Regions from separate parts of the Oerskovia sp. NPDC057915 genome, predicted to be linked through region 3. Evidence: riboswitches for the same ligand, from Rfam matches in the RefSeq annotation. Region 3 holds a riboswitch; each other region holds the start of a gene.
The links. Region 3 has a riboswitch for thiamine pyrophosphate ahead of thiO (glycine oxidase ThiO). Riboswitches for the same ligand answer to the same signal wherever they lie in the genome.

Region 1 (11,219 bases), on a different contig from region 3:
GGTGATCCGGCCGAGGTAGAACCGTGTGCGCGAGGTAGACCTCTAGGGGGTCTACCTCGCGCACACGGGTCTACCTCGGCGTCACGGGGAGATACACCCGGCCGCCCGCGTCGGCGAACTCGCTCGACTTCTCCGCCATGCCGGCCTCGATCGCCTCGACCGACGTCAGCCCGTTCTTCTCGGCGTACTCCCGCACGTCCGCCGAGATCCGCATCGAGCAGAACTTGGGCCCGCACATCGAGCAGAAGTGCGCGGTCTTGGCGGGCTCGGCCGGCAGGGTCTCGTCGTGGAAGGCGCGCGCGGTGTCGGGGTCGAGCGACAGCGCGAACTGGTCGTGCCAGCGGAACTCGAACCGGGCACGCGACAGCGCGTCGTCCCGCAGCTGCGCGCGCGGGTGCCCCTTGGCGAGGTCGGCCGAGTGCGCCGCGATCCGGTACGTGATGACGCCCGTCTTGACGTCGTCGCGGTCGGGCAGCCCCAGGTGCTCCTTGGGCGTGACGTAGCAGAGCATCGCGGTCCCGGCCTGCGCGATGATCGCGGCCCCGATCGCGGACGTGATGTGGTCGTACGCGGGCGCGACGTCCGTCGCGAGCGGGCCGAGCGTGTAGAACGGCGCCTCCTCGCACAGCTCCTCCTCGAGGCGCACGTTCTCGACGATCTTGTGCATGGGGACATGGCCAGGGCCCTCGATCATGACCTGCACGCCGTAGGACTTCGCGACCTTGGTCAGCTCCCCCAGCGTGCGCAGCTCGGCGAACTGGGCCGCGTCGTTGGCGTCCGCGATCGACCCCGGACGCAGACCGTCGCCGAGGGAGAACGTCACGTCGTAGTCGCGCAGGATCTCGCACAGCTCCGCGAAGTGCGTGTAGAGGAACGACTCCCGGTGGTGCGCGAGGCACCACGCCGCCATGATCGAGCCGCCGCGCGACACGATGCCCGTGACGCGGCGCGCGGTCAGCGGGACATAGCGCAGCAGGACGCCCGCGTGCACGGTCATGTAGTCGACGCCCTGCTCGGCCTGCTCGATCACGGTGTCGCGGTAGATCTCCCACGTGAGCCTCGCGGGGTCCCCCTTGACCTTCTCGAGCGCCTGGTAGAGCGGCACCGTCCCCACGGGGATCGGGGAGTTGCGCAGCACCCACTCGCGGGTCTCGTGGATGTCCTTGCCCGTCGAGAGGTCCATGAGGGTGTCCGCACCCCAGCGCGCGGCCCACACCATCTTCTCGACCTCCTCCTCGATCGAGGACGTCACGGCCGAGTTGCCGATGTTCGCGTTGATCTTCACGCCGAACGCCTTGCCGATGATCATGGGCTCGATCTCGGGGTGCCTGCGGTTGGCCGGGATCACCGCCCGGCCGCGGGCCACCTCGTCGCGCACGAGCTCGACGTCGACGCCCTCGCGCGCCGCGACGAACCGCATCTCGTCGGTGACGATCCCCGCGCGCGCCCACGCGAGCTGCGTCCGGGCGCCGCCCGCGCCGTGCTCGGTCGGTACGGCGTCGGGCCGCAGCCACGACGCCCGCAGAGCGGGCAGGCCGCCCGCGAGGTCGAACGCCGACGGGTCGTCGACCTCGGTGTACGGGCCCGAGGTGTCGTACAGGTCCAGGTGCTCGCCGTTGCTCAGGTGCACGCGGCGCTCCGGGACGCGCAGGTGCTCCGCTCCCGGGACGGGGTGGTGGACCTTGGCGGACCCGGCGATGGGTCCGGTCGTGATGGTGTGCGGCCTCGTGGCTGCCGTGGTGGCGCGCACAGCGCTGGTGGGCCCGGTGGTTGCGGGCACAGCGGTCTCAGAGCTCATTGCTCTCTCCCTACGTCGGCATGATCCGAACAGGTTCGAACGGTCGGCGGCGCTGAGCCGCCCTCTCAGCTCGCTGCTGCGAGCTCCCGTGGGGTGTGAAGTTGTGTGGTGCGGGGTGGTGCGGGGTGGTGCGCGGCCACCGTAGCGCACGTCGCCGGGCGTCGGCGCGATCGTCCCGCGACCACCCGTCTCCCCGTGAGCGCGGACCCGGTCACCCGTCTGCGGGCGCCCCCTCCGCGATGTCGTCCGACGTGTCGGGCTGGTAGACGCACACCCACAGCGCCCCGGCGCGGACGCTGACCTCGAGCTTCTTCGCTGGCTCGATCACGTCGCCGTCGAGCTGGCGCGGCTGCGGCCGGTCGGAGATCACGGAGATCCGCGACCCGCGCAGCACCTCCATGTTGGGGACGCGGCGGCGTCCGCGCAGCACGCCGACGAGGAGCTGGACCCAGTGGCCGAGGTTGCGGGGCGCGATGATCGCGACGTCCATCTGGCCGTTGTCGGGCTCGGCGTCGGGCAGCAGGTTGACGCCCGCCTGGAGCTTGCCGACGTTCCCGACGACCACGGTCCGTGCCCGACGGCGCAGCACGGGCCGGTCGTCGACGCGCACCTCGACCTTCATCTCGTCGTCGGCGAGGTGCTTGAATGCCGAGACGACGTACGCGAGAGCCCCGGCCTTGGCCTTGAGCGCGGTCGGTGCGTCCTCCATCATCGCGGCGTCGAGCCCCATGCCGGCCATGACGGCGAAGGCCTGCCCGTCGACCTCGCCGATGTCGACGGCCCGCCGGCCGCGGTCGAGCGCGAGGCGGATGCCGTCCTCGGGCCGGGGCGGGATGCCGAGGTTGCCCGCGAGGAGGTTGCCCGTGCCGCCGGGGAGGACGGCGAGCGCCGCGTCGGTCCCGGCGAGCCCTTCGATGCAGGCGCGCACGGTGCCGTCGCCGCCGCTCACGAACACGACCTCGGCACCGTCCGCGACGGCCTGCCGGGCCTGGCCCGTGCCGGGGTCCTCGGCGGTGGTCTCGAGCCATGCCGGGGCGGGCCAGCCCGCGTCGGCGAGCTGGGTCTCGATGGTGCGGCGGAGCTCGTCGAGCCCTTCGACACGGTTCGGGTTGACGATCACGGCCGAGCGGAGCGGTGCGTGGTCGAGGCGTTGCTGGGCTGCGGTCTCGGGCGCTTGTTCCTGGGACGGGTTCACACCTGAGTATGTCGTGCGCAGCACGTGCTCGCCCGGCAACGGGACGACTCGGGCACTCCGGGCGCGCTCAGTACCCGAAGACCTGCACCCAGGTGTTGCCCGCGCGCCCCAGCCCCATGGTCGTGAAGTCGCAGCCGAGGATGTTCGCGCGGTGCCCCTCGGACGCCATCCAGGCGTCGACCACGGCCTGGGCGGTCTTCTGCCCGGCGGCGATGTTCTCACCACCCGGTCGTGCGTAGCCCTGGGCGGTGATGCGGTCGCCGAACGTCCGACCGTCGAGGCTCGTGTGGCTGAAGTACCCCTGCGCGACCATGTCCTGCGCGTGCAGGGTCGCGGCGCGCCCGAGCTGGTCGTCGGCGCGCAGCGCGGGGCAGCCTGCGGCGGCGCGGTGCGTGTTGACGAGGGCGAGGGCGGCGGCCGTGTCACCCGCGGCGTCCCCCGTGCCCGACGACGTCGCTCCCCCCGCGCTCCCGGCTCCACCGGTCGTCGTGGTCGGGTCGGCGAGCAGCGCGGCCCGGGTCGCGGGGCCGGCGACGCCGTCGGGCTCGAGGCCGTTCGCGTCCTGGAACGTCCGCAGCGCGCTGTCGGTCCCGGCACCGAAGACGCCGTCGGCCGAGACGGTGGCCCCGTGCGCCTGGAGGCGCTCCTGGATCTCCTGGACCTCGGGCCCGGTCGCCCCCTGGCGGGGCGGTGCAGCGGGGGCTTCTGGAGCGGGCGGGGGCGACGGGACCGGGGCCTCGTCGGTGGGTTGCTCGGGTGACGGCGGGGCGTCGGTCGGCTGGTCGGCGGTGGTGCCCTCGGGCTGCTGCGCGGCACCCCCGCTGGTTCCGCCGCTCCCCGCCTCAGCGAGCAGCGGCTCGCGTCCGTCGGCGCTGCGGCCGGCACGGTCGTCCCCCCGGCCGAGCGCGGCGTCCCACCGGGCGCCGAGCGGTTCCAGACCGCGCCCCTCGCCGTTGAGCTCCTGGGTGGCCGGGACCACGAGCAGGCCGCCGACGAGCCCGAGGGTCACGACCGCGACCTGCGGCAGGGCACGAGGTCCGCGCGCTCTGCCGCTGACGCCGGTGACGCCGGTCGAGCGGGCGTGCCGGACGGCCTCCGCGCGGCGCCGACGACGCTGGGCCCGGGACGGCGAGGCGGCGGCCTGCTCGGCGAGCCGGCGCGCGGCACGGGTCTGCGGAAGGTGGTCGGGCATCGGGGACTCCGGCGGCACGAGCGACCTTCCGTCGGTGGGATGTGGGTTGATTGCCCAGTATGCCCCGACGGTGCGGGTGAAAACCAGACGCTCGGTAGGACCAGTTGAGCCCCGGCCTCCGCCGGGATTCGGTTCGTCGTCGACCCCGCGCGGCGTGAAGCGACGACCAGCCCCAGGTCGCACGGAGGCCCGGTCCCTTCCGGGACCGGGCCTCTCACGCACGGCGCGAGCGGCGCCGTCGGGCAGGAGGAGCCTCCCGCCGACGGCGCGCGCGTCACCGCTGGACGGTCAGCTCCAGGCCCTCGCCCTCGGTGAGCGAACGGTCGACGACGATCGTGTCGCCGTCCGCGACCTCGCCCGCGAGCAGCTTGCGCGCCAGGCGGTCGCCGATCTCGCGCTGCACCAGGCGGCGCAGCGGGCGCGCCCCGTACGCGGGGTCGAAGCCCTCGAGCGCGAGCCACTCGCGCGCGGCCGGCGTGACCTCGAGCGTGAGGCGACGGTCCGCGAGGCGCTCCGCCAGCCGCTCGACCGCGATGTCCACGATCCGCCCCAGCTCGTCGAGGTTCAGCGGGTCGAAGATGACGACGTCGTCGAGCCGGTTGACGAACTCCGGCTTGAAGCTCGACCGGACCGCCGACATGACGCCCTCACGCTTGGCCGTGTCGTCGAGCATGGGGTCCACGAGGTACTGCGAACCCAGGTTCGACGTCAGCACCAGGATGACGTTGCGGAAGTCGACCGTGCGGCCCTGACCGTCGGTCAACCGGCCGTCGTCGAGGACCTGCAGCAGGATGTCGAAGACCTCGGGGTGCGCCTTCTCGACCTCGTCGAGCAGCACGACCGAGTACGGCCTGCGCCGCACGGCCTCGGTGAGCTGGCCGCCCTCCTCGTAGCCGACGTACCCCGGAGGGGCACCGACCAGACGGGCGACGCTGTGCTTCTCCCCGTACTCCGACATGTCGATGCGGACCATGGCGCGCTCGTCGTCGAACAGGAAGTCCGCGAGCGCCTTCGCGAGCTCGGTCTTGCCGACGCCCGTGGGGCCGAGGAACAGGAACGAGCCCGTGGGGCGGTCGGGGTCGGCGACGCCCGCACGAGAACGTCGTACGGCGTCCGACACCGCGGCGACCGCGGCCTTCTGCCCGATCAGGCGCTTGCCGATCACGTCCTCCATGGCCAGGAGCTTCTCCGACTCGCCCTGGAGCATGCGGCCCGCGGGGATGCCGGTCCACGCGGACACGACCTCGGCGATCTCGTCCGCGCCGACCTTGTCGGCGATCATCGGCGCCTGCTGCGCCGTGGCGGACTCGTCGACGTCGATCGACGCCTCCTCCTGCTCGGCGGCCTGGAGCTGCTCCTGGAGCTGCGGGATCTCGCCGTACTGGATGCGGCCCGCGGTCTCGAGGTCGCCCTCGCGGATGGCCCGCTCGACCTGGACGCGCAGCTCGTCGAGCTTGGCGCGCAGGTCACCGACGCGGTTGTGGCCCGCCTTCTCGGCGTCCCAGCGTGCGGTCAGCGCGGACAGCTCCTCGCGACGGTCGGCGAGGTCGGCGCGCAGCTTCTCGAGGCGCTCGCGCGAGGCGGGGTCGTCGGACTCGGAGAGCACGACCTCCTCCATCTCCAGGCGCGTGACGGCACGCTGGAGCTCGTCGATCTCGATGGGCGAGGAGTCGAGCTCCATGCGCAGGCGCGACGCGGCCTCGTCGACCAGGTCGATCGCCTTGTCGGGGAGCTGGCGGCCCGTGATGTAGCGGTCGGACAGCGCAGCCGCGGCCACGAGCGCCGAGTCGGCGATCGTCACCTTGTGGTGCGCCTCGTAGCGCTCCTTGAGCCCGCGCAGGATCGCGACCGTGTCCTCGACCGAGGGCTCGCCCACGAAGACCTGCTGGAAGCGGCGCTCCAGGGCGGGGTCCTTCTCGATGTGCTCGCGGTACTCGTCGAGGGTCGTCGCGCCGACCAGGCGCAGCTCGCCGCGGGCGAGCATGGGCTTGAGCATGTTGCCCGCGTCCATGGCGCCCTCGCCGCCCGCGCCCGCACCGACGACCGTGTGGAGCTCGTCGATGAAGGTCACGACCTCGCCGTCGGAGGACTTGATCTCCTCCAGGACGGCCTTGAGGCGCTCCTCGAACTCGCCGCGGTACTTGGCGCCTGCGACCATGGCCGCGAGGTCGAGCGAGATGAGCTTCTTGCCCTTGAGCGAGTCGGGGACGTCGCCCGCGACGATGCGCTGGGCCAGTCCCTCGACGACGGCCGTCTTGCCGACGCCGGGCTCACCGATCAGGACCGGGTTGTTCTTGGTGCGGCGCGAGAGGACCTGCACGACGCGGCGGATCTCCGAGTCGCGCCCGATCACGGGGTCGAGCTTGCCCTCGGCGGCGGCGGCGGTGAGGTCCTGGCCGTACTGCTCGAGCGCCTTGTACGTGCCCTCGGGGTTGGGGCTCGTCACGCGGCCCGAGCCCCGGACGGCGGGCAGCGCGGAGCGCAGCGCGTCGGCGCTCGCCCCGGCGTCGCCGAGGATCTGCGCGGCGGGCGAGGAGCCCGCAGCGATGCCGATGAGCAGGTGCTCGGTCGAGACGTACTCGTCCCCCATGCCCTGGGCCTCCTTCGAGGCCAGGTCGAGCGCGGCAGAGGTGCCGCGCGAGGCGGTGGGCTGGGCGACGGCCGAGCCGCTCGCGGTGGGCAGCGCGACGAGCGCGGCGCGCACCTTCTGGCCGATGGCCTGCGCGTTCGCGCCCACGGCGTCGAGGAGCCCGACGGCGACGCCGCCCTCCTGCGTGAGCAGTGCGGCGAGGAGGTGGACGGGCTCGAGCTGGGGGTTGCCGGCGGCCGAGGCGGTCTGGATGGCCTCGCCGATGGCCTGCTGGGACATGGTGGTGAACTTGGTGTCCATGGGGTCTCCGGATACTTCAGGGTCTGGGTCTACCTGGAACAACAGGACCTGACTTGAGCCTATTCCACTCAACTCTGTCCGTCATGTCGGCGATGAGGCGTCCGAGCCGAGGACCGACCGATGACCGCCCCCTTCTCACCGCCACCGATCCACGGGATGCTGTGGGTGTGAAGACACGACGGCTCGAACCTCTCGCCACCATCGCACCGGACCACGCAGACCGCACCAGGGCGACGACCGTTCGTCCCGCCGGAGGTCTCCGATGAACTTCGCGCTCCTCCTCGTCGCCGCCGTCGTCCTCGTCGGCCTCGTCGTGATCGGCGTCGTCGCCTGGCTGCTCCTGCGTCCCAAGAAGGTGCCCGTGGCGCAGCCCTACGGCGCACCCGTCGCCGGGTACCCGGGGCAGGGCGGGTACCCGGGGCAGGGCGGGTACCCGGGGCAAGGCGGGTACCCGGGGCAGGGCGGGTACCCGGGGCAGCCCGGGCCGGGCGGCTACCCGGCCCAGGCCGCCCCGCCCGCCCAGCCCTACGGAGCACCCGGCGCACAGCAGCCTCCGTACCAGGCCTACCCCGCGCAGCCGCCGGCCCCTCCGCAGGCGACCGTGGACCCGTACGCCCCGCCGAGCGCGCTGCCCGCGCCTCCGGCACCTCCCGTACCCGCAGTGCCCGCGGCACCCGCCCAGACCTGGACCGCGCACGTCACCGAGCCCGGCACCGAGCCGTTCGACGACTCCGAGATGGACGAGTCGACCCGCCTGCGCGAGACCCCTCAGACCGCCCCGCCGGCGACGCCACCTGCTCCCCCGGTCCCCCCGACAGGCCTCACCCCGCCCGCCTGAGACCCACGGCCCGTCAGAGCGAGCGCGGCACGGAGCCCACGCTCGCTCTGACAGGCCCGCCCCGGCGGTGGACAATGGCGGGGCGCCGCGGCACCGCCCGAGTCCGCGCGCGAAGGGCAGCACCATGACGCACGGCTGGCAGCAGGACGTCCTCGGACCCGACTGGGTCGCCCGGACGCTCGACCTCCCGGGAGGCGACACCGCGACGCTCGTCCGCAAGGCGACGGGTCCCGTGACCGACGGCGCCGCACCGGACCCCGCGCGACCCACGACCCACGCGTCTCGCCCAGCCCCCGCCGACGGCGCGACGACCCCGGGCGGTGAGCGACGCCGTCGGGCCGTGCTGTACGTCCACGGCTTCGTCGACTACTTCTTCCAGACCCACCTCGGCGACGCCTTCGAGGAGCACGGCTACGCGTTCTACGCGATCGACCTGCGCGGGTACGGCCGCTCGCTCGCGCACTGGACCGAGGCCGGCAAGGACCCCAACATGGTCGACGACCTGAGCCTCTACGCCCAGGACCTCGACGCGGCGGCCGCCGTGATCCGGGCCGAGGGGCACGACGAGCTCGTCGTCGTCGGGCACTCGACAGGCGGCCTCGTCACGAGCCTGTGGGCCAACGCGCGCCCCGGCAAGGTGGCTGCGCTCGTCCTCAACAGCCCCTGGTTCGACCTCAACTCGTCCTGGTTCGACCGCGTGATCTCCACCCGGGTGATCGACGTCGTCGGACGGTTCGCCCCCCGGCTCGTGGTGGGCTCGCTCGACGACGCCTACGGGCAGGCCCTGCACACCGGGACCGGCGGCGAGTGGACCTACGAGCTCGGCTGGAAGCCGCACGAAGGCTTCCCCGTCCGGGCGGGCTGGCTGCGCGAGATCCGTCGCGGGCACGCGCAGGTCGCGCGCGGGCTGCACGTCCAGTGCCCCGTGCTCGTCCTGACCTCGACGCGGTCCGGGCCGAACAAGGGCTGGCACCCCGAGGTCGTGACGACCGACAGCGTGCTCGACGTCCAGCACATCAAGGACCGCGCGCCCGGGCTGGGCGACGACGTGACGCTCGTCGAGATCGAGGGCGGCGCGCACGACCTCGTGCTGTCCCCCGAGCCCGCCCGGACGGCGTTCCTCGACGAGGTCTTCGCGTGGCTCGACGAGCGGCTGCCCGCCTGATGCCGCAGGCCGCCGCCCCCGGCGTGCGGCCGTCGAGAACGAGGTCGCGGCCGTCCCGGGGGTCCGGGCGGCCTCAGGTCCGTTCTCGGCGGCTCGCCCCGTCCGACAGGACCAGGGACGGCTCGCTCGCCGGGGACACCGAGATGACCGCCCCCGCGATCACGGACGCCGCGGTCGCCCGACGTTCGAGCGCGTCGATGCGCTCGGCGACCACGTGCTCGTCGTCGTCCCCCACGAGGTCGACGCTCGCCACCAGGTAGAGCGACCGCGGACCCACGTACTCCAGACGCAGGTACGTGACCCGGTCGACCTCGGGGTCGGCGAGCAGCTCGCGCAGCGCGGCGTCCCGCGTCGCAGCCCCCGCCGGCTCGCCCACGAGGAAGCGCCGGTTGCGGTCGATGAGGATCCACGAGATGACCCCGAGGATCAGGCCGACCACGATCGAGCCGATCGCGTCGGGCACGGGCGACCCCGTCACCTGGTGCAGGAAGATGCCGACGAACGCCACGACGAGGCCCATGAGCGCAGCGGCGTCCTCCGCGAACACGGCCCGCAGCGTCGGGTCGGACGTGACCAGGACGTGCTGGAGCAGGTCGCGCTCGGCCTTCTTCGCCTCCTTGCGCGCCTGCCGGTTCGCCTGGAGGAACGAGACCCCCTCGAGGACGAACGCGACTCCGAGCACCGCGTACGCGATCCCGAAGTCGTCCGCGGGCTCCGGGTGGACGAGCTCCTGGATGCCGTGCGTGATCGAGACCCCCGCACCCACCGCGAACAGCCCGAGCGCCGCGAACATCGACCACACGTACGCCTCGCGCCCGAACCCCAGCGGGTGATCGTGGTCAGCAGGCTTGCGCGAGCGCTTGTTCGCGAGCAGGAGGAAGACCTCGTTGCCCGTGTCGGCCCACGAGTGCACGGCCTCGGCGACCATCGACGCCGAGCCCGTCAGCACCGCGGCGGCCGACTTCGCGACCGCGATCAGGAGGTTCGCGCCGAACGCGACGATCACCGTGAGCGCGCTCTCGGCGTGCTCCTCCGTCTTCACGACGCGAGGACTGTCGGCCACGGGTCGCGTGGGGGGCTGTGCGCTGGGCGGCGAGGTCATGTAGCGGGTCTACCACCGGACCTGCCGGGGCGCGCGGGGGCCCGTCACCGTCGGCGGGCACGTCGGGCACCCTCGGCGGGTGTCGGCGTCACCCTCGGCGGGCTGGGCCGTCACCCTCGGCGTCTGCCGCTCGGGTCGCCGCCTCGTCCTTCTCGCGGTCCGCCACGTCCTTCTCGCGGTCGGCCGCCTCCTGGTCCGCCGTGAGGTCGTCGAGCACGAGCAGGTCGGGGCGGACCTTCCCGGTCCGGTAGCCCGCACGACCGACCATGTGCGCCGCGACGGGCGAGGTCATGAGCTGGAAGATCACGACGAGCACGAGCATGCCCACGGCCGACCAGCTCCGCAGCCGCAGCCCGAGCGCGATGAGCACGAGGATCAGGCCCAGCACCTGCGGCTTGGTCGCGGCGTGCATGCGCGCGAGCAGGTCCGGGAACCGGACGACGCCCACACCGGCAGCGAACGCGAGGAACGCCCCGCACAGCAGGAAGATCGCGGCGAGCACGTCGGCCACCAGGGTCCAGCTCATGAACGTGCCTCCTCGGGTCCGGTCGAGCCGTCGACCTCGGGGGCCGCGGCGTCCTCGGCCTCGTGCAGCGCGTCGGGTTCGTGCTCTGCGCCGTGCTCGGGGTCGACGGCCTTGACCTGCTCGCCCTCCTCGGCTTCGAGGCGTTCGGCCTCCTCGGCCGCGATCTCCTCGCGGGTCTTGATGCGCCCTTCACCCTCGGGCTCGACCGACGCGAACCGGGCGATGGTCACGGACCCGACGAAGCCCACGAGCGAGAGCACGACGAGGATCGGGATGGTCTCGGTGCGCCGGGACCAGGCGGCCTCGAGCGCGATGGTGCCGACGAGCGTCGTCGTGAAGACGTCGAGAGCGATGGTGCGGTCGAGCATCGACGGGCCCTTCTCGGCCCGGACGACGGCGAGCGTCGCGGCCGAGGCGAGGAGCACGGCGCAGATCAGGACGACGACGATCATCGCTGCCCCTCCCCTCGGTCGGTACGTCGTTCGGTCCGGCGCGCCGCGTCGCCGGTGCCGT
Region 2 (11,219 bases), on a different contig from region 3:
CGGGTTCCGCACCCCGCCCGATCGGGACCTACTTCCCCCAGACGCCCAGCTCGTTGCCGCTCGGGTCGAGGAAGTGGAAGCGTCGGCCACCCGGGAAGTCGTACGGCCCCTCGGCGATCTCCCCGCCCGCGTCCTGGACCAGCAGGAGCGACTCGTCGAGGTCGGACGAGAAGAGGAGGACCAGCGGGCCGCCCCGGGTGACCTGGTCCGCGAGCGCCAGCCCGCCGGCCTCCGCCTCGCCCACCTCCGCGGACGTCCGGAAGCCCGCATAGCCGGGGCCGTAGGGGACGAACTCCCACCCGAAGGCCTGCGCGTAGAACGCCTGCGCCTCCGCCATGTCCGTGACCGAGAGCTCGAGGTAGTCGATCGAGTGGTGGATGCCGTGCGCGTGGGTAGCCATGCGGGCAGCGTGCCACGCGGCACCGACACGGGGCCGGACGACGCTGATCGACGCGCCGTGCTCGCCGAGTGTGCAGTTCGGGCTGCTGGTGGGCGCTCTGGACCGCCCGAACTGCACACTCGGCGAAGGCTCGCTCTCACGCTGGGGGTGAGAGGGCAGCGGCGTCTCGTCCCACCGCCGCGACCGGGGTCGGGCGCGTCGCTCAGGCACGGTCCGCCGAGGCGACGACCTGGCTCTGGCGCACCGCTGCCGTCGCACGGGGTCGGCTCGCCGCCGCCCGGGTCACCGCGCGAACGCTCGCGCCCAGCACCGACTCGTCCCGCCCCACCGCCCACACGACCGAGCCGTCTGCGGCGCGGTGCTCCAGGTAGGTCACGGCCCCCGCGTCGCTGCCCGAGGCGACCGACTGCTGCGTCAGTCCCAGCACCTCGACCGGCATGCCCAGCCCTGCCAGGACTCGGGTGAGCGCGTCGACCGGCCCGGACCCGGACGCGGACCGTTCGACCCGCTCACCGTCCAGGGACAGCGCGACGTCCAGCCGCTCGTGGTCGCCGTCCGCCTCTGGCTGCGCCACCGACCAGGCGAGCGGCACGACCTGGCGACCTCCGCCGTCGGGCAGGACGTACGCTGCCTCGAAGAGGCGCCACAGCTCCTCGGCCGTGACCTCTCCCCCGCTGCCGTCCGCGTGCGCCTGGACCCGGCGCGCGAAGTCGACCTGGAGTCGTCGCGGCAGCTCCAGGCCGTACGCGGACTCGAGCAGGTACGCGATGCCGCCCTTGCCGGACTGGCTGTTGACCCGCACCACGGCGTCGTACGAGCGCCCGACGTCGGCAGGGTCGACAGGCAGGTACGGCACCTTCCATGGAGCGTCCGCCGGGTCAAGGCCCGTGGCACGCGCGTCGGCACGGTGACGCGCGAACCCCTTGCGGATCGCGTCCTGGTGCGTCCCGGAGTACGCCGTGTGCACGAGGTCGCCCGCGTACGGGTGGCGCTCGTGGACACCGATGCCGTTGCAGTCCACGACCGTGCGGCGGATCTCATCGATGTCGGAGAAGTCGATCATGGGGTCCACGCCCTGTGCGTGCAGGTTGAGGCCCAGGGTCACCAGGTCGACGTTGCCCGTGCGCTCGCCGTTGCCGAACAGGCAGCCCTCGACGCGCTGCGCGCCCGCCAGGACCGCCAGCTCCGCGCACGCCACGCCCGTGCCGCGGTCGTTGTGCGGGTGGACGGACAGGATCACCGCGTCGCGACGGTCGAGGTTCCGGTGCATGTACTCGATCTGGTCGGCGTACACGTTGGGGGTCGCGACCTCGACCGTCGCCGGGAGGTTGAGGATCACCGGCCGCTCCGCGGTGGCGTCCCACAGGGTCGTCATGCGCGCGCAGACCTCGAGCGCGTAGTCCGGCTCGGTGAGGTTGAAGACCTCGGGCGAGAACTCGAAGCGGACCCGAGAGTCGTCCCCCGCGTGGCGCAGGACCTCGGCGCCCGCAGCCGCGACGAGGTCCGAGAGCTCGGCACGGTCCTTGCCCAGCACGACGTCGCGCCAGGTGGGCGCGGTCGCCGCGTACAGGTGCACCACGACGGGATTGCGCAGCCCGCGGACCGACTCGAACGTCCGGGCGACCAGGTCCGCCCGGGCCGCGGTGAAGACCACGACCGTCACGTGCTCGGGCGCCAGGTCCGTCTCGGCGAGCAGGCGGACGAAGTCGAAGTCGGTCTGCGAGGCGGACGGGTAGCCGACCTCGATCTCGGTGTAACCCATCGCGACCAGGAGCTCGAAGAAACGACGCTTGCGCGCCGGGTCCATGGGCTCGGTCAGCGCCTGGTTGCCGTCGCGCAGGTCCACGGGCACCCACAGCGGTGCCACCGAGAGTCGGTTGCCGGGCCACCGGCGGTCAGTGAGGGGGACCGGCACGCGCGAGAACACGTCCTCGTAGCGGTGCGAGGGCATGTGCGAGGCGCGTTGGCGGTTCCACGCGGGCTGGTCAGGGGCGGGCGGGCCGTCGGGGGTGCGCAGCATGGGGAACGGGCTCGTGGTCATGGTCGTGGCTCCGGGGTGCGGGCCGCGCGGTACGCGGCAGGAGGGTCCGACCGGCGCACGGCAGACCCCCACGGCGGGGAGCCGGTCGGCTCAGACCCCGCCGCGGCGACCAAGAAGGAGTGCGCTCCACGACATGTCGAGTACGCTAGCGGCGATCAAGTCCTCAGACAACCTGAGAGGTTGGCTCCCATGCCCACTCTCCGCCGGCTCCCCCTCGCCGACCAGGCGGCCGAGCTCATGCTCGACCGCGTCCGCACCGGCACGTGGCCGCTCGACCACCGCCTCCCGGGTGAGCACGCGCTCGCGGCAGAGCTCGGCGTCGGGCGATCGACCGTGCGCGAGGCCGTCCGGCAGCTCGCGGGCAAAGGCGTGCTCGAGAGCCGCCAGGGCTCGGGCGTCTACGTCGTCCGGGCCGAGTCGGGCGAGGACTGGGAGGAGGTCCTGCGGCGCGGCGAGATCGTCGACGTCCTCGAGGTCCGCGGCGCCCTGGAGACAGAGGCCGCGCGGCTCGCCGCGACCCGCCGCACCCCGGCCGACCTCCGTACGCTCGACTCGGCGCTCGCGGGTCGCGGCAAGATCCCCGCGACCGCGAGCGCACCGGAGTACGTCGACGCCGACCTGGTCTTCCACCGTGCGGTCGTGGACGCCGCGCACAACGCGGTCCTGACCGACCTGTTCGCGACGTTCCTCCCCCGCCTGCGCCGGGCGATGGTCGACATGATCGAGCTCGACGGCCCGGGCAAGCGCCACCGGCACGACCAGGACGCCCACGAGGCGATCCTCGACGCCGTCCGCAACCGCGATGCCGACCGGGCCGCCGCGACGAGCCGCCGGCACCTCACCTCCGTCCACGAGAAGGTCACCCGTGAGCACTGACACCACGTCCCCGGCCTCCTCGCCGCTGTCCCCGGCGCCCGCCCAGGACCGGACGCTCTTCGCACCGTCGCCCCCGGCGAGCAGCGACCCCGCCGTGCTGGACCTGCGCGACGTCGCGTTCGTCCGCGACGGCCGAACGATCCTCGAGCACGTTGACCTCACGGTCCGTGCGGGTGAGCACTGGGCGCTGATCGGCCCCAACGGCGCGGGCAAGAGCACGATCCTCAGCCTGTGCGGCGCGCGCAACCACCCCACGCGCGGCTCGGTCGACGTGCTCGGCCACACGCTCGGGCGCGTCGACGTCCAGGCCCTCCACCGCCGCGTCGGGCACGTGAACCCGCGTCACCTGCTGCGCACCGCCCTGACGATCCAGGAGGTCGTCCTGACGGGGCTCACCGGCACGATCGAACTGCGTCCACGGTGGGCGCCGACCTCCGACGAGGTCGACCGTGCTCGCGCGCTGATCACCCACCTCGGCCTGGGCGGCAAGGAGCGCGAGCCGTGGACCACGCTGTCCCAGGGTGAGCGTGGGCGCACCATCATCGCCCGGGCGCTCGTCGCCGAACCCGAGCTGCTGCTCCTCGACGAGCCGAGCACGGGCCTCGACGTCGCCGCGCGCGAGCAGCTCCTCTCGACGCTCGACGCCGTGCGGGTCGTTCACCCCGAGGTCGCCTCGGTGCTCGTGACCCATCACCTCGAAGAGCTGCCCACGTCCACGACCCACGCGCTGCTGCTCGCGCCGGGTCGCGTGTCGGCGGCCGGACCGGCCGACGAGGTGCTGACGACGGAGGCCGTCTCGCGCTGCTTCGACCACCCCATCCACGTCGGACGCCACCGCGGACGTTGGCGGGCCTCGGCGGGTCCTGCGACGACCTGAAGCCCGGCTCGCCGAGTGTGCAGTTCGGGCTGCTGGTGGGCGCCCTGGACCGCCCGAACTGCACACTCGGCGAGGCCCCGACCACCGACCCGGGTCCCGCCACCTAGGCTGACCCCATGCGCGTGATCCAGGCACTCCAGGCAGGCGGCCCCGACGTCCTCGAGCTCGTCGAGCTCCCGACCCCCGTCCCCGGACCCGGCGAGCTCCTCGTCGACGTCGCGGCGGCCGGGGTCAACTTCATCGACACCTACCGGCGGGCCGGGGTGTACCCGATGGCGTATCCCCACGTGGTCGGGACCGAGGGCGCCGGCGTCGTCACCGCGGTCGGCCCGGGGGTCGCTGACTTCGAGCCCGGCGACCACGTCGCGTGGACCAACGCGTTCGGCTCGTACGCCGAGCAGGTCGTCGTCCCCGCCGACGTCGCGATCCCGGTCCCGGCGTCGGTCGACCTGCGCGTCGCGGCGGCCGTCGGCCTGCAGGGGCTCACCGCCCACTACCTCGTGACCTCGACGTACCCGGTCCAGCCCGGCGACGACGTCCTGCTGCACGCGGGCGCCGGCGGCGTCGGGCTGCTCGCGACCCAGCTCGCGGTGCGCCGCGGCGCGCGCGTCATCACGACCGTCTCGACCGAGGCCAAGGCCGAGCTGTCGCGCGCGGCCGGAGCCTCCGACGTCGTGAACTACGCCGAGCTCGACGACCTCACGTCCGAGCTGCCCGCGATCGTGCGCGACCTCACGGGCGGGCGCGGCGTCGCCGTCGTCTACGACTCGGTCGGCAAGGACACGTTCGAGGCGTCCCTCGCGTCGTTGCGCCGCCGCGGCATGCTCGTGCTGTTCGGCGGGTCCTCGGGCCAGGTGCCGCCGTTCGACCTGCAACGCCTCAACAAGGGCGGCTCGCTGTTCACGACGCGCCCCAAGCTCGACGACTACACCGCGACGCGCGCCGAGCTCCTCGACCGGGCGAGCGAGGTGTTCGCGCTCGTCGCGTCGGGAGACCTCGACGTGCGCGTGGGCGCGACGTTCCCGCTCGCGCGCGCCGCCGACGCGCACCGCGCCCTGGAGGGGCGCGCGACGACCGGCAAGGTCCTGCTCGTGCCGGACCTCGAGCCCGGCAGCGACGGAGTCACCGGCACCGGCGCCGCCTCCGGCCCGACGACGGACCCCGCCCCGTGAGCTGGGACTGGGTCCCGCCACGGCCCGGCGAGGACGAGCCCACCCGCCGCTCCGACCGCCGCCTGCGCCTGGCGGTGACGGTCCTCGTGGTCGTCTTCACGGGCGTGCTCGCGGTGTACTACCTGACCGTCGGGCTCGACCAGATGCGCACGCAGTGCCTGGCCGACCGCCCGGAGGGCGTCTCGACCAGCGAGGTCACCACGACGTGGCGCTGGTGGCCACCCGGGTACGACTGCGGGTACCCGGACGGCGGCGCGCAGAGCGTCTAGCGACTCCCGCGGCGAGAGGTCAGCCGTCGCCCCGGGTCGAGCCAGGTCCGGGGCGACTGCTCGCTCCTCGGCGGGAGATCAGCGCGCAGCGAGAGGCGGCGCGGGCCAGGTCGGTCGCGTCAGCCCCTGCTCGAAGAACAGGTACTCGTGCATCGAGGACAGCTCGAACGCGCGCAGCATGCGCTCGCGCTCGGCGGGCGAGGCCCAGCGCGCGGCCTCGTCGGCGAACGAGCACGCGGTGCGCGTGGCCTCGGCGAAGGCCGGGTCGCCGTAGAGCGAGATCCACCGCGCGTAGGGGTGCCCGTCGAGGTCCCCCGCCCGGCGCACCAGGACGTCGCCGACGTGCGAGTACAGCCAGTAGCACGGCAGCAGGGCCGCGACCGTCTCCGCGTAGGACCCGTTCGAGGCCGCGTGCAGGTGGTTGGTGTAGGCGGCCGTCACGGGCGACGGGTCGACGCTCTCGACCGCCCCGCGGTCCATCCCGGCGTGCTCGCCCAACCAGTCGCGGTGCAGCGCCTGCTCGACCTCGAGCGACTCGACCGCGGCGCCGGCGAAGAACTGCCGCGCCTCGGGCGTCGGCGCGAGCTGGCTCGCCCGCGACAGCACACGCGAGTACTCGGCGAGGTACGCGGCGTCCTGCGCGAGGTAGAACCCGAAGTCCCCGGCCGCGAGGCTCCCGTCCGCGAGCGCCCGCACGAACCCCATGCTCTCGACGGCCTCGCGCCAGCCCGCGACGCGCTCCCACGCCTCCTCGGAGAACGTCCGCTGCCCCAGCGCGGGCAGGTGCGCCAGGTGGTCGACGGGTCCGCGGCCCGTGCCCACCGCGAGCGCTCCCCCGGCCCGGAGCGCCCCGGTCAGCCAGGTCTTGGCGTCGCGCGTCGCGCTCTCCCAGCCGTCCCGCCGGGGTCGCAGCGCGGCGACCGCCGCCGACAGCGAGCACCCGGTCCCGTGGGTGTGCACGGTGTCGACGCGGGGCGCGGAGAAGGTCGTGACGTCGTCGGGCCCGCGAGCGCCCACCAGCGCGTCGGGTGACTCCTCCCCTGTGAGGTGACCACCCTTCAGGAGCACGACGGCGCCGCTCGCCGCGTGCAGGCGCCTCGCCTGGGCGAGGGCGTCGGGCCAGGTGGTCGCGGCGGGCTCGCCGACGAGGACGGCGAGCTCGGGGAGGTTGGGGGTCACGAGGTCGGCGAGCGCGACCAGCTCACGCACGGCCTGCTCGGCCCCCTCGTCGAGCAGGCGGTGGCCGCTCGTGGCGACCATGACGGGGTCCAGCACGACGAACGGCGGCCGCACGCGCCCCAGCCACGCGGCGATCGCCCGTGCGTTGGGCTCGTCGGCGACCATGCCGATCTTCACGGCGTCGATCACCACGTCGTCGGAGACCGCGTCGAGCTGCTCGGCGAGGAAGTCCGCGCCGGGGACGTGGACCGTGCGGACGCCGTGCGTGTTCTGCGCGACGAGAGCGGTCGTGACCGCCATGCCGTAGGCGCCGTGGGCCGCGAACGCCTTGAGGTCCGCCTGGATCCCGGCGCCCCCGGTCGGGTCCGTGCCGGCGATCGACAGGACGCGAGGGCGGGAGGGCTCGGCCCCCCGCGACGCGCCGTGCTCGTCCGCGGCCTGGGCGTCCGCCGCCGGCGTGCGGGCGGGTACGGGCAGGACAGGTGTGGTGGCAGCAAGCGACATTGCCGACATCCCTTCGCTAGTGCTAGCTAGATCAGGTTCGACGGGTGTGATCTCAGCCCGGCTCGTGGGAGCGGGCACCCCGTGTCTTCGCAGGGAACTCTAGCGGGCGGACGGCACACCCGGGGGCTGCCGCTTGCCAGGTGGCACCAGCACCGTCGACCCGCCCGGCGACCCGCCCTGCGACGCGGTCAGGGGGACGCCGGGGTCCCGGTCGGCACGACACTGATCCGCGACGTCGACACGTGCTTCGCCAGACACGACACGACGCGCTCCAGGTCGGCGCGGGTGGCGTCGGGGACCAGCCCGAACGACGTCCCGACCGGGGGCATGATCGCCGGGGTCAGGGCGAAGGCGACGGCAGGATCCGCCGCGCACTCCGCGTCACCCTCGGACGGGCCCTCGACATGGACGGACCACGGCCCCTCGGCGGGCACGGCGACCGGTCCGGCCGCGCCGAGCGCGGCACCGAGCGCGAGCGAGCCGCACGACACGACCAGGACTCCGAGGAGCAGTGCGGAACGGCGGGGCATGGCGCTCACCTCGGTGGTCGTCGTCGACTGCGGGGCAGGTGGGGCAGGCGGGGCAGCGTGGAGCCACCACCGTACCGGACCGGCGCGCGGGCTAGCCCGCGAACCGGTCCGTCGCCGCGACCAGCGCCTCCGGGAACCCTGGTCCCCCGTGCCCTGCGCCCTCGAGCACCACGAGCTCGCTCCCCGGCCACGCCTGGTGCAGGCGCCATGCGACGTCGAGCGGTCCCGACACGTCCTGGCGCCCGTGCACCAGGACGGCCGGGACCCCGCCGAGCGCGCGCACCCCGGCCAGCAGTGCGCCGTCGGGCAGGAACGCCGCATGGGACCAGTAGTGCGTCACGAGGCGCGCGAACAGCAGCCGGAAGGTCGGGTCGTCGTAGCGGTCCCACCGCTCGAAGCCGTGCACCAGCGAGACGTGCACGTCCTCCCAGCGGCACCAGGCCGCCGCCGCGCGCTCACGCACCGCTCGGTCCGAAGAGGCGAGCAGGCGGGCGTAGGCCGCCGCGAGGTTGCCGGCGCGCTCCGCCACGGGCACCTCGGCGACGAACCGGTCCCATTCCTCGGGGAAGAGCCGCCCCATCTCGCGCGTGATCCACTCGACCTCGCGGGCAGTCGTGCTCGTGACCGCGCCCAGGACCACCTCCGTCACGTGCTCCGGGTGCGCCACGGCGTACGCAAGCCCGAGCGTCGCGCCCCACGAGGTCCCGAGGACCAGCCACGCGTCGATGCCCAGGTGCTTGCGCAGGAGCTCGACGTCCGCGAGCAGGTGGGCCGTGGTGTTGGCCTGCAGGTCGGCGTCGTCGTCGCTCGCGAGCGGCCGGCTCCGACCGCATCCGCGCTGGTCGAGCAGCACGACCCGGTACCTCTCGGGGTCGAACGGCCGAGCCGAACCCGGGGTGCACCCCGCTCCCGGACCGCCGTGCAGCACGACCGCGGGCTTGCCGTCCGGGTTGCCCCGCACCTCCCACCAGATCTCGTGGCCGTCGCCGACGTCGAGGAGTCCCTGGGCGTGGGGTGGGGTCGCGGCGTACATGTCCGGCAGCGTACCGAGCGCGACCGACGCCCTCCGGTTGAGCCGAGCCGCGCCACGGCGGATGCTGGGGGCGACCGTCCGGTCCAGCCACGAGGAGGTCGGCCATGCGCCCGACGCACGACGTCTCACCCCACGACTCCGCACGTACGGCGCTCACGTCCGCACGAGCCCGACGCGTCGTCCTCGCCGCGGCACTGGTCGTCGGGGCGCTCGCGCTCGCGGCCTGCGCCCCGGGTCCCAACCCCGACGTGGGCACGCCCACCGCGGACGGCAGCCCGGCCGGGTTCTGGCTCGGCCTGTGGCAGGGCATCATCGTGCCCGTGACGTTCGTGGTCTCGTTGTTCACCGACACGGTGAACATCTACGAGGTCCACAACAACGGGAACTGGTACGACTTCGGCTTCGTGCTCGGTCTGGGGCTGTTCGTGGGCGGCCCGTTCGGCGCCTCGCGCGGGCGCCGAAACCACTGACGGGCAGCGCCACCGACGATGAGTTCCGGCCCGGTCCCGAGTCTGCCCTCGTGACCGCAGGTGAGCGCCGTCCGGCGCGGCCCTGCACGAGCCCGCACGGAGGACACCATGACGACCCCGCCCGAGGACCCGACCGCAGCCCCGTCAGGCCGCCCGCCCGTCGTCGACCTGGCCACCTGGGAAGCCACCCGGGACGCGCTCCTGGTCCGGGAGAAGGCGCACACCCACGAGGGTGATGCCATCGCCGCGGCCCGGCGGCGGCTGCCCATGGCGAGGGTCGACGGCACCGTGGAGGTCGTCGGTCCCGACGGCCCCGTCCCGTTCCTGGACCTCTTCCAGGGTCGCGACGAGCTCGTGGTCTACCAGCACATGTGGCACGACGGCGCGCCGCACCAGGGCCAGTGCGAGGGCTGCACCTGGACGGCGTGGCACCTGAAGGACGCCGTGTACCTCAACGCGCGCGGCGTCTCGTTCGCTCTCGTGACGACCGGGGCGTGGGACGAGGTCGCCCCGTACGTCGAGTTCATGGGCTACACCCAGCCCTGGTACTCGGTGCGCGACCTGGAGGCGCCCGTCGGCGGCGAGATGGGCTACCTCTCGTTCTTCCTGCGCGACGGCGACGACGTGTTCCTCACCTACCGCACGACGGGCCGTGGCACCGAGCCGACCAACCCCGCGTTCGCCCTGCTGGACATGACGCCGTACGGCCGCGGCGAGGCCTGGGAGGTCGACCCCGAGGGCTGGCCCGCAGGCCGGGGCCCGGGCTGGTTCTGGCGGTCAGACGCGGACGGCGTGGCCGGTTGGAGCGAGTCCACGCGTCCTGTGCCGCAGTGGACGCGGCCGGGGGCCACCGCCGTGGAGACCCTCGGCCGGCACGGCCACCACCACTGACCGACGACCGGCGCGGACGGGTCAGCGTGCCGGGAGCGCTCCCGGCATGGGGTCGTCGTCGCCGAAGCGCGTCACGCGCAAGCGGCGCGCCTCGGGACCCGGCACGGCCTCCGCACCCTCGGAGCCGGCCGTGGCGGCCGCCCGCAGCGACGCGGGCGAGTCGTGCGTGACCCGCACGAACGTCCCCGACCACGCGTCGAGCTCGCCGCCCGCGATCGCGACGACCATCTCGACCGTCCGCTCGACGGGCGTCCACTCGGTGCGCCCCACGTGCATGTCCATCGACGCGGTCAGGTCGGTCTGCACCACGCCGGGCGCGACCTCGAACGTCCGCAGCCCCCGGGCGTGGCCCGACAGGTGCAGGTTCGACCCGATGCGCAGCAGCGCGGTCTTGCTCGCGTTGTACGCGCTCGCGCCGTCCATGTCGTGCGACCCGGCACCAGAGTTCAGGTCGACGACCCGCCCACCGCCCCGCGCGAGCATCCCCGGGACGACCGCGCGCGCGAGCAGGAACGGCCCGCGCACGTTGGTCTCCATGACGGACCACCACTCGTCCGGGTCCGCCTCCCACAGCGGGACCTCGGCGTCGATGCGCCCGGCGTTGTTGACCAGGAGGTCGATCCCGCCCAGCTCGGCCTCGGCCCGCGCGACGGCGGCGTCCACGGCTGCGGGGTCGCCCACGTCCGCGACCAGGCCCACGGAGCGGCGACCCAGCGCGCGGACCTGCGCGACGACGTCGTCCACGCGGGACGCGTCCCGGCCCAGCACCGCGACGTCGAGGCCCGCGTGGGCGAGCCCCAGCACGACCGCGCGGCCGATCCCGCGCGCACCACCCGTGACGAGGGCGGTGCGCGCGGGGGCCACGGTGGTGACGTCAGCCACGGAGCTCGGCCCCGACCTTCTCGTGCGCCGCGGCGACCGCCGCGGCGCGCACGGCCGCGGAGTCCTCCGCGGTGAGCGTGCGGTCGGTGCCGCGC
Region 3 (7,550 bases):
TTGTTGATGACCTCCGCCTGGGCGTACGCCGTGAACGGGCCGTTGACGTGGCGTCCCGCGAGGAAGTCCGCGTCGTCGGACACCGTGATGTCCTCGGCCGACAGCTGCGAGGTCACGACACCCCACGTGACACCACCGGCGATGATCATGACGATCCCGGCGATGACGGTGAGGATCCCGATGACCCCTACGCCCTTCGCCGGCCGAACCGTGACAGTGCTGGACATTGCGATATCCCTCCCCGAGCCGATTCTTTGATGTCAAGGTAGCGACGATTCGTCGTTTCCGCCGGACGAACGGTCCGTTCACTCCCGAAACCGACCAGCCGGGCACGGGCCGTGGACGCGTCGATGGGAGAATCCAGGGGTGAGGATCACCCATGTGACGGACTGCTACCTGCCGCTGCTCGGCGGCATCGAGACCCAGGTGAGCCGTCTCGCGGCCCAGCAGGCCGCGGCCGGCCACCACGTCGAGGTGGTCACCACGACGCCCGCGGCACGCGGCGAGCACGGCGTGAGCAGCGAGGTGCACGACGGCGTCACGGTCCACCGCGTCGCAGCCCGGATCCCCGGTGGCTACCCCGTGCACCCGCGCGCCGCACACCACGTGACGCGGATCCTGCGGGAGGTGCGACCCGACGTCGTGCACCTGCACATGGGCGTCCTGACGCCGTCGGTGCAGGCCTCTCTCCAGCCCGTCGCGCGCCTGGGTCTGCCCGCGGTCCTGACCGTGCACAGCGTCTGGGGGTCGGCCGAGCGCTGGTTCGCCGCCCTCGACTGTGTGACGCACTGGTCGCGACTGCCGATCCTGCTGTCGGCCGTGAGCGAGCTGACCGCGGCACCGCTGCGCCGTATCGCGGGGCCCGACGTCCCCGTCGAGATCCTGCACAACGGTCTGGACCTCGACGAGTGGGCCGTGCCGCGCGTCGAGCGGGACGCGCGCGGCGAGGGCAAGGCCGTGCACGTCGTCGCCGCGACCCGGTTCGCGCCCCGCAAGCGGGTCCTGCCGCTGCTCGAGTCGATCCGGCAGGCCGCCGAGCGCCTCCCGCACGACGCGCTGTTCGCGACGATCGCGGGCGAGGGCCCCGAGCTCGACGCGGCCCGGCGCTTCGTCAAGGAGCACGGGCTGTCCTCGACGGTCAGCCTCCCGGGCCGCCTGGGCGCGCACGAGCTCAAGCGTCTCTACTCGCGCGCCGACGTGTTCGTGGCCCCCGCCGTCCAGGAGTCGTTCGGGATCGCGGCGCTCGAGGCGCAGGCCGCAGGCCTGGCCGTGGTGACGCGCGCGGAGTCGGGCGTGGCCGAGCGGCTGACGGACGGGGTCGACGGGCTGCTCGCCGCCGACGACGCGGAGATGACGGACCAGATCGTGCGGCTCGTGACGCAGGACGGGCTGCTCGACCGCATCGTCGCGCACAACCGCGAGGTCCGACCTTCGAGCGGGTGGCCGAGCGTGCTCGCCGACGTCGAGAAGGCCTACGAGAAGGCGGCGGCGTACCGAGCGGAGCGGGTGGCGCGCACCGCACGACGCTGACCGCTCACCCCCGGGGTCGCGTGTCGAGGTCCAGGACGTGCCGACGCTCGAACTCGACGCGGTCCCCGGCGAGCAGGCCCACGATGGCGGCCGGGTCGTTGTCGAGCACGCCGACCAGGCGGTCGCCGTCGACTTCCGTCACGAGCACCCACATGCGTTCTCCGATGCCCTCGTCGGGGAGGAACACGAGCTTGACGAGCGTCCCGGGGGCCACACCCGACGTGTCCTCAGGGACCGGGTACGTCCGGGGGTGCTGCACGTTCCAGGCGACGACGTCGCGGAGCGACCACACCTCGGGGTCGGGCCACGACCCGGGGTCGCCGTCCTCGGGGAGGTCCCGCAGCATCCCGTCCTGTTTGCGGTCGAGCGTGCCGTCGTCGAGCATCTGCGCCACGATCCGGGAGTTGTACGGACCGAGGACGGCCCACGGCCCCACGGTGCCGGCGCGCGCGGCACGGATCGCGACCTGGGCCCGACGGAGCGAGAGCTTCGCGAGCCCGGGGTCGAGCAGGAGCAGGTCGTGAAAGGCCACGGTCATCGGCTGGGACCCGTCAGGCTCGACCGCAGCGAGGTACACCCAGCCGTCGGGCCACCGGACGACCCTGGTCACGGGCCGACCGAGCTCCAGGACATCGACGCTCGACACCACGACCTCGTCGAGCGCAGGGACTTGCGACCGTCCGGAGCGACCGAGCATCAACGCTCACCGAGCAGGCGTGGGCGGGCGGCGCGAGGGTCCATGACGGGCAAGGTACCGCACGACGAGCCGACGCCGTCCGCAGGAGGCGCGCGCCGCCGTCGGGCCTGCGTGCCCCGATAGGGACCCCGCGCTCCGCACCCCGGTGCGCGCGGCGCAGCCCGGTCCCCGGAACGCCGAAGGGCCGGCCCTCGCAGATCGCTCTGCAGGGGCCGGCCCTCGACGGCTCAGCGGGACGTCACTCCCACTCGATGGTGCCCGGCGGCTTGCTCGTCACGTCGAGCACGACGCGGTTGACGTCCTTGACCTCGTTCGTGATGCGCGTCGAGATGATCGCGAGGACGTCGTACGGCAGACGGGTCCAGTCCGCGGTCATGGCGTCCTCGGAGGACACGGGGCGCAGCACGATCGGGTGGCCGTAGGTGCGGCCGTCGCCCTGGACGCCGACCGAGCGGACGTCGGCCAGGAGCACCACGGGGCACTGCCAGATCTCGTCGTCCAGCCCGGCCTTCGTGAGCTCCTCGCGCGCGATCGCGTCGGCCGCGCGCAGGATCTCCAGGCGCTCGGCCGTGACCTCGCCGACGATGCGGATGCCGAGCCCGGGACCGGGGAACGGCTGACGGGCCACGATGACCTCGGGCACGCCGAGCTCGCGGCCCACGGCACGGACCTCGTCCTTGAACAGGGCGCGCAGCGGCTCGACGAGCGAGAACTGCAGGTCGTCGGGCAGGCCGCCCACGTTGTGGTGGCTCTTGATGTTCGCGGTGCCCTCGCCGCCGCCGGACTCGACGACGTCCGGGTACAGCGTGCCCTGCACGAGGAACTTGACCTCGCCCCCGTGCTCGCCCTCGGCCTCGACGATCTGGCGCGCCGCCTCCTCGAACGCACGGATGAACTCGCGACCGATGATCTTGCGCTTGGTCTCGGGGTCCGAGTGGCCCGCGAGCGCGGCGAGGAAGCGCTGCTTCTCGTCCATGACGACGAGCTTGACGCCCGTGGCGGCGACGAAGTCGCGCTCGACCTGCTCGACCTCGCCCGCACGCAGCAGGCCGTGGTCGACGAACACGCACGTCAGCTGGTCGCCCACGGCCTGCTGGACGAGGGCCGCCGCGACCGAGGAGTCGACGCCGCCGGACAGGCCGCAGATGACGCGGGCGTCCCCGACCTGCTCGCGGATGAGCGCGATCTGGTCGGCGATGACGTTGCCCGGGGTCCAGTCACCGGCGAGGCCGGCGCCCTGGTACAGGAAGTTCTCGAGGGCCTTCTGGCCCAGCGGGGAGTGCTTGACCTCGGGGTGCCACTGCACGCCGTAGAGGCGGCGGCCCGTGTCCTCGAAGGCCGCGACCGGGGAGCCGGCCGAGGTCGCGAGGACCTCGAAGCCCTCGGGCGCCGCGTGCACGGCGTCGCCGTGGCTCATCCAGGCGGTCTGCTGGTCGGGCGAGCCCGCGAGCAGCGCGCCTGCCTGGCAGACCTCGACGGCCGTGCCGCCGTACTCGCTGAGCCCGGTCTGCGCGACCGTCCCACCGAGCGCCTTGGCCATGGCCTGGAAGCCGTAGCAGATGCCCAGGACGGGCACGCCCGCGTCGAACAGCGCGGGGTCCACGAAGGGGGCACCCTGCGCGTACACGGACGACGGACCGCCGGACAGGATGATCGCTGCCGGGTCCTTGGCGAGCATCTGCTCGACGGTGAAGGTGTGAGGGACGATCTCCGAGTACACCTTGGCCTCACGCACGCGACGCGCGATCAGCTGGGCGTACTGTGCGCCGAAGTCGACGACCAATACGGGCCGGGGGGCTGAGGGGGTGGGTGTCACCACCCCAGGATAGTTGGCCCGGGGCCGATCCCCGGCATCGGTCCAGCACGTGCGACGGGGATCACTGCACGGGTGGGGCGGGCAGCCGCTCGCGCAGCTCGCGCGCGGCCCGCTCGGGGTCGGCCGCGCCCGTGATCGCGCGGACCACGACGATGCGCTCGGCCCCGGCGTCGAGCACCTGGTCGAGCCTGTCGGCGTCGACGCCCCCGATCGCGAACCACGGCGTCGTCGGGCGCGTCGCCGCGACCTGTCGCAGCAGGTCGAGCCCGACGGCGTCGCGCCCCGGCTTCGTGGGCGTCGCCCAGAGGGGGCCGACGCAGAAGTAGTCGACCTCGGGGTCTGCCTCGGCGGCCGCTGCCTGGGTGAGCGAGTGCGTCGAGCGGCCCAGGAGCGGGCCCCCGCCGAGGAGCGATCGGACCGCGGGCACCGGCAGGTCGCCCTGGCCCATGTGCACCACCGGGGCCCCGGTCAGCAGCGCGACGTCGGCCCGGTCGTTGACGGCCCACAGCGCCCCGTGCTCGGTCGCGACGCGCGCGACTACGTCCTGAAGCTGGAGCTCGCGCGCGACGTCGAGCGTCTTGTCGCGCAGCTGGACCACGTCGACCCCGCCCGCGAGCGCCGCGTGCAGGAAGTCCTCGAGGTCGCCACGCTCCTCGCGCGCGTCGGTGCACAGGTACAGCCTGGCGGCGCGCAGCCTCTCGACGGCGGCCTGGCGGGCCGCGGGCCGGGTGGCGTCACGGGCCGCCTGTCGGGTGGCGTCGCGGGCGTCGGAGCGGTGGCGGGGCTCGGGGTGCGGTCGGCGCGCGGCGTCGCCGGTCGGGGCGGTGGTCACGGCGCCCAGGATAGGCACGGCCCGCGCGGCGCGCGGCCGTGGCGCACCCCGTGGTCGTGCCGCGGCCCGGTCCCGGCCGCGTTGTAGGGTGGCCGCGAAGCACGGGAGCCCCGCACGGGGCTGAGAGGGCGAGAGCCGACCGTCGAACCTGATCTGGGTCATGCCAGCGAAGGGAGCGAGCGCATGAGCGCAGCCCTGTCCACCGATCAACCCGCCCTGCCCGCACGCCCACGAGGGCGCGACGGGGCTGCCGGGCGCGCGGCGCCGTCGGGCCTCCCCCACGACCACCTGCCCGACGGCGCCTCCGACGTCCTCGTCGTGGGCGGCGGCATCGTGGGGCTCACCGCGGCCTGGCGGGCCTCGCGTGCGGGGCGGCGCGTGACCGTCCTCGACCCGGCCCCGGGGGACGGCGCGACGCACGCCGCGGCCGGGATGCTCGCGCCCGTGACGGAGGCCGACTTCGGGGAGCAGGCCGCGCTGCGCCTGGGTGCCGACTCCGCCGCGCGGTGGCCCGCGTTCGCGGCCGAGCTCAAGGCGGACTCGGGGCTGGGTGTCGGGCTGCGGGCGACCGGGACGCTCACGCTGGCCTACGACGGCGACGACCTGACGCTCGGGCGGCGCGTGCGCGCGCTGCAGGAGGCGTGGGGGCTCGACTCGACCGAGATCACGGTCGCGGCCGCCCGGGAGCGCGAGCCGCTCGTCGGGCAGCGCGTGGCCGGAGCGTTCTGGGCCCCGGGCGACCACCAGGTCGACCCCCGTGCGGTGCACCGGGCCCTGACCGCGGCCCTCGCGCGGGACCCGCGCGCCGCCGTCGTGCACCGCAGGGCCGCCCGGCTGCTGCGGTCCCCCGGCCCCGGCGCACCCGTGACCGGGGTCCTCGACGACGCGGGAGCCGAGCACCGTGCGGGGACCGTGGTCCTCGCGGCCGGGGCCGACTCGGGGCGCCTGCTCGCGGGCGTCCCCGAAGTGTGCGCCCCGACCCGTCCGGTGAAAGGGCAGACCCTGCGGCTCGACGCCCCGCCCTGGTTCACGCTCGACCACGTGGTGCGCGGGATCGTGCAAGGGCGTCCGGTGTACGTCGTACCGCGTACGCCCGGCGCCGACGGGCACCGCGAGGTCGTCGTCGGTGCGACGAGCGAGGAGCATCCCGACGACCGGCGCGCGACCGCGGGCGGCGTCTTCGCGCTCCTGCGGGACGCCCGTGCGCTCCTTCCCGGGCTCGACGAGCTCGCCCTGGTCGAGGTCACGCCGCGCGTGCGCCCGGGCACCCCGGACAACCTGCCGCTGCTGGGACCCACGAGCGTGCCCGGCCTCGTGCTCGCGACGGGCCACTACCGCAACGGCGTGCTGCTCGCCGCGGTCACCGGGGCCGCGGTCGACGCGCTCCTGGCCGGGGAGCCGCTGCCCCCCGCGGTCGCGTCGATCGACCCGATGCGCTTCTCCCCCGAGCCCGCCCCCGTCCCGTCGAGACCCACGACAGTCCTCGACCTCGGCGACCCCACCACCTCCCGGAGGACCTCATGACCAGCACCGCGCTCGTCAACGGCGAGCCGTACCCCCTTGCCGCTCCCACGACCGTCGCCGCCCTCGTGGCCGCGCTGCTTCCCGGTCTCGCCGCCGACACCGGTGTCCCCCGGGGCGTCGCGGTCGCGATCGACGACGCCGTGCTCCCCCGCAGCACCTGGGCGTCCACGACCCTGCGCGACGGCGACCGCGTCGAGGTCGTCACGGCGGTGCAGGGTGGCTGACGCCGGGCAGGACACGGTCCGCGCGGCCGACGACCCCCTCGTCGTCGCGGGCGTCCCCCTCGGCTCCCGCCTGGTCATGGGCACGGGCGGCGCGGCCAACCTGCTCACGCTCGAGGACGCTCTCGTGGCGTCCGGGACCGCGCTCACGACCGTGGCGATGCGCCGCGTCGCGCGGGTACGGCCGTCGGGCGGCGCGGGATCCGTAGGAGGCGAGAGCGAGACCGGCATCTGGGGCCTGCTCGACCGCCTCGGCATCCGCGCCCTGCCCAACACCGCGGGCTGCTTCTCGGCCAAGGAGGCCGTCCTCACGGCCCACCTGGCCCGCGAGGCGTGCGGCACCGACTGGGTCAAGCTCGAGGTGATCGCGGACGACGTCACGCTCCTGCCCGACCCGATCGGGCTCGTCCAGGCCGCCGAGACGCTGGTCCGTGACGGCTTCACCGTCCTGCCGTACACCAACGACGACCCGATCCTCGCGCGCCGCCTCGAGGACGTGGGCTGCGCGGCCGTCATGCCGCTCGGCGCGCCCATCGGGTCGGGGCTCGGCATCCTCAACCCGCGCAACATCGCGGCCATCGCGGCCGCGGCCCGCGTGCCCGTGATCCTGGACGCGGGGATCGGGACCGCGTCGGAGGCCGCGCACGCCCTGGAGCTCGGGTGCGACGGCGTGCTGCTCGCGACCGCGGTCACGCGCGCGGCCGACCCGGTGCGGATGGCCGCGGCCATGCGGTTCGCGGTCGAGGCCGGGCGGCTCGCGGCGCTCGCGGGCCGCATCCCGCGGCGCGAGCAGGCGCTCGCGAGCTCGCCGGTCGACGGGATGGTGGGCCGGGCCGGGGCGGGTGCCGCCGGGCTCACGGGGTCCGGCCTGCTGGGTGCCGGCAACCTGGACCTGGCGCTGTGACCGGTTCGCCGAGGTAGACCCGTGTG

Region 1: linked by a shared signal. The riboswitch ahead of thiC (phosphomethylpyrimidine synthase ThiC) and the one ahead of thiO (glycine oxidase ThiO) in region 3 are both predicted to bind thiamine pyrophosphate.
Region 2: linked by a shared signal. The riboswitch ahead of thiD (bifunctional hydroxymethylpyrimidine kinase/phosphomethylpyrimidine kinase) and the one ahead of thiO (glycine oxidase ThiO) in region 3 are both predicted to bind thiamine pyrophosphate.

Annotation. Positions count from the first base shown of each region.
Region 1 covers NZ_JBHVOS010000005.1:139,390-150,608, forward strand. The annotation lists gene ACFVQ3_RS05225 (response regulator) at 1-5, shown strand, start outside; gene thiC (phosphomethylpyrimidine synthase ThiC) at 71-1,798, opposite strand; TPP riboswitch at 1,789-1,898, opposite strand; gene ACFVQ3_RS05235 (diacylglycerol/lipid kinase family protein) at 2,010-2,993, opposite strand; gene ACFVQ3_RS05240 (CAP domain-containing protein) at 3,061-4,185, opposite strand; gene clpB (ATP-dependent chaperone ClpB) at 4,460-7,075, opposite strand; gene ACFVQ3_RS05250 (hypothetical protein) at 7,338-7,913, shown strand; gene ACFVQ3_RS05255 (alpha/beta hydrolase) at 8,038-9,078, shown strand; gene ACFVQ3_RS05260 (cation diffusion facilitator family transporter) at 9,152-10,180, opposite strand; gene mnhG (monovalent cation/H(+) antiporter subunit G) at 10,269-10,706, opposite strand; gene ACFVQ3_RS05270 (monovalent cation/H+ antiporter complex subunit F) at 10,703-11,158, opposite strand; gene ACFVQ3_RS05275 (Na+/H+ antiporter subunit E) at 11,155-11,219, opposite strand, start outside.
Region 2 covers NZ_JBHVOS010000008.1:138,623-149,841, reverse strand. The annotation lists gene ACFVQ3_RS07670 (VOC family protein) at 29-400, opposite strand; gene ACFVQ3_RS07665 (2-isopropylmalate synthase) at 603-2,441, opposite strand; gene ACFVQ3_RS07660 (FadR/GntR family transcriptional regulator) at 2,631-3,317, shown strand; gene ACFVQ3_RS07655 (ABC transporter ATP-binding protein) at 3,307-4,194, shown strand; gene ACFVQ3_RS07650 (quinone oxidoreductase family protein) at 4,311-5,366, shown strand; gene ACFVQ3_RS07645 (hypothetical protein) at 5,363-5,635, shown strand; gene thiD (bifunctional hydroxymethylpyrimidine kinase/phosphomethylpyrimidine kinase) at 5,714-7,318, opposite strand; TPP riboswitch at 7,310-7,410, opposite strand; gene ACFVQ3_RS07635 (hypothetical protein) at 7,507-7,848, opposite strand; gene pip (prolyl aminopeptidase) at 7,940-8,881, opposite strand; gene ACFVQ3_RS07625 (hypothetical protein) at 8,986-9,351, shown strand; gene ACFVQ3_RS07620 (DUF899 family protein) at 9,460-10,242, shown strand; gene ACFVQ3_RS07615 (SDR family NAD(P)-dependent oxidoreductase) at 10,264-11,124, opposite strand; gene pheT (phenylalanine--tRNA ligase subunit beta) at 11,117-11,219, opposite strand, start outside.
Region 3 covers NZ_JBHVOS010000042.1:640-8,189, forward strand. The annotation lists gene ACFVQ3_RS18630 (hypothetical protein) at 1-227, opposite strand, end outside; gene ACFVQ3_RS18635 (glycosyltransferase family 4 protein) at 367-1,530, shown strand; gene ACFVQ3_RS18640 (DUF2314 domain-containing protein) at 1,535-2,176, opposite strand; gene guaA (glutamine-hydrolyzing GMP synthase) at 2,466-4,043, opposite strand; gene thiE (thiamine phosphate synthase) at 4,105-4,737, opposite strand; TPP riboswitch at 4,975-5,052, shown strand; gene thiO (glycine oxidase ThiO) at 5,059-6,399, shown strand; gene thiS (sulfur carrier protein ThiS) at 6,396-6,623, shown strand; gene ACFVQ3_RS18665 (thiazole synthase) at 6,700-7,524, shown strand.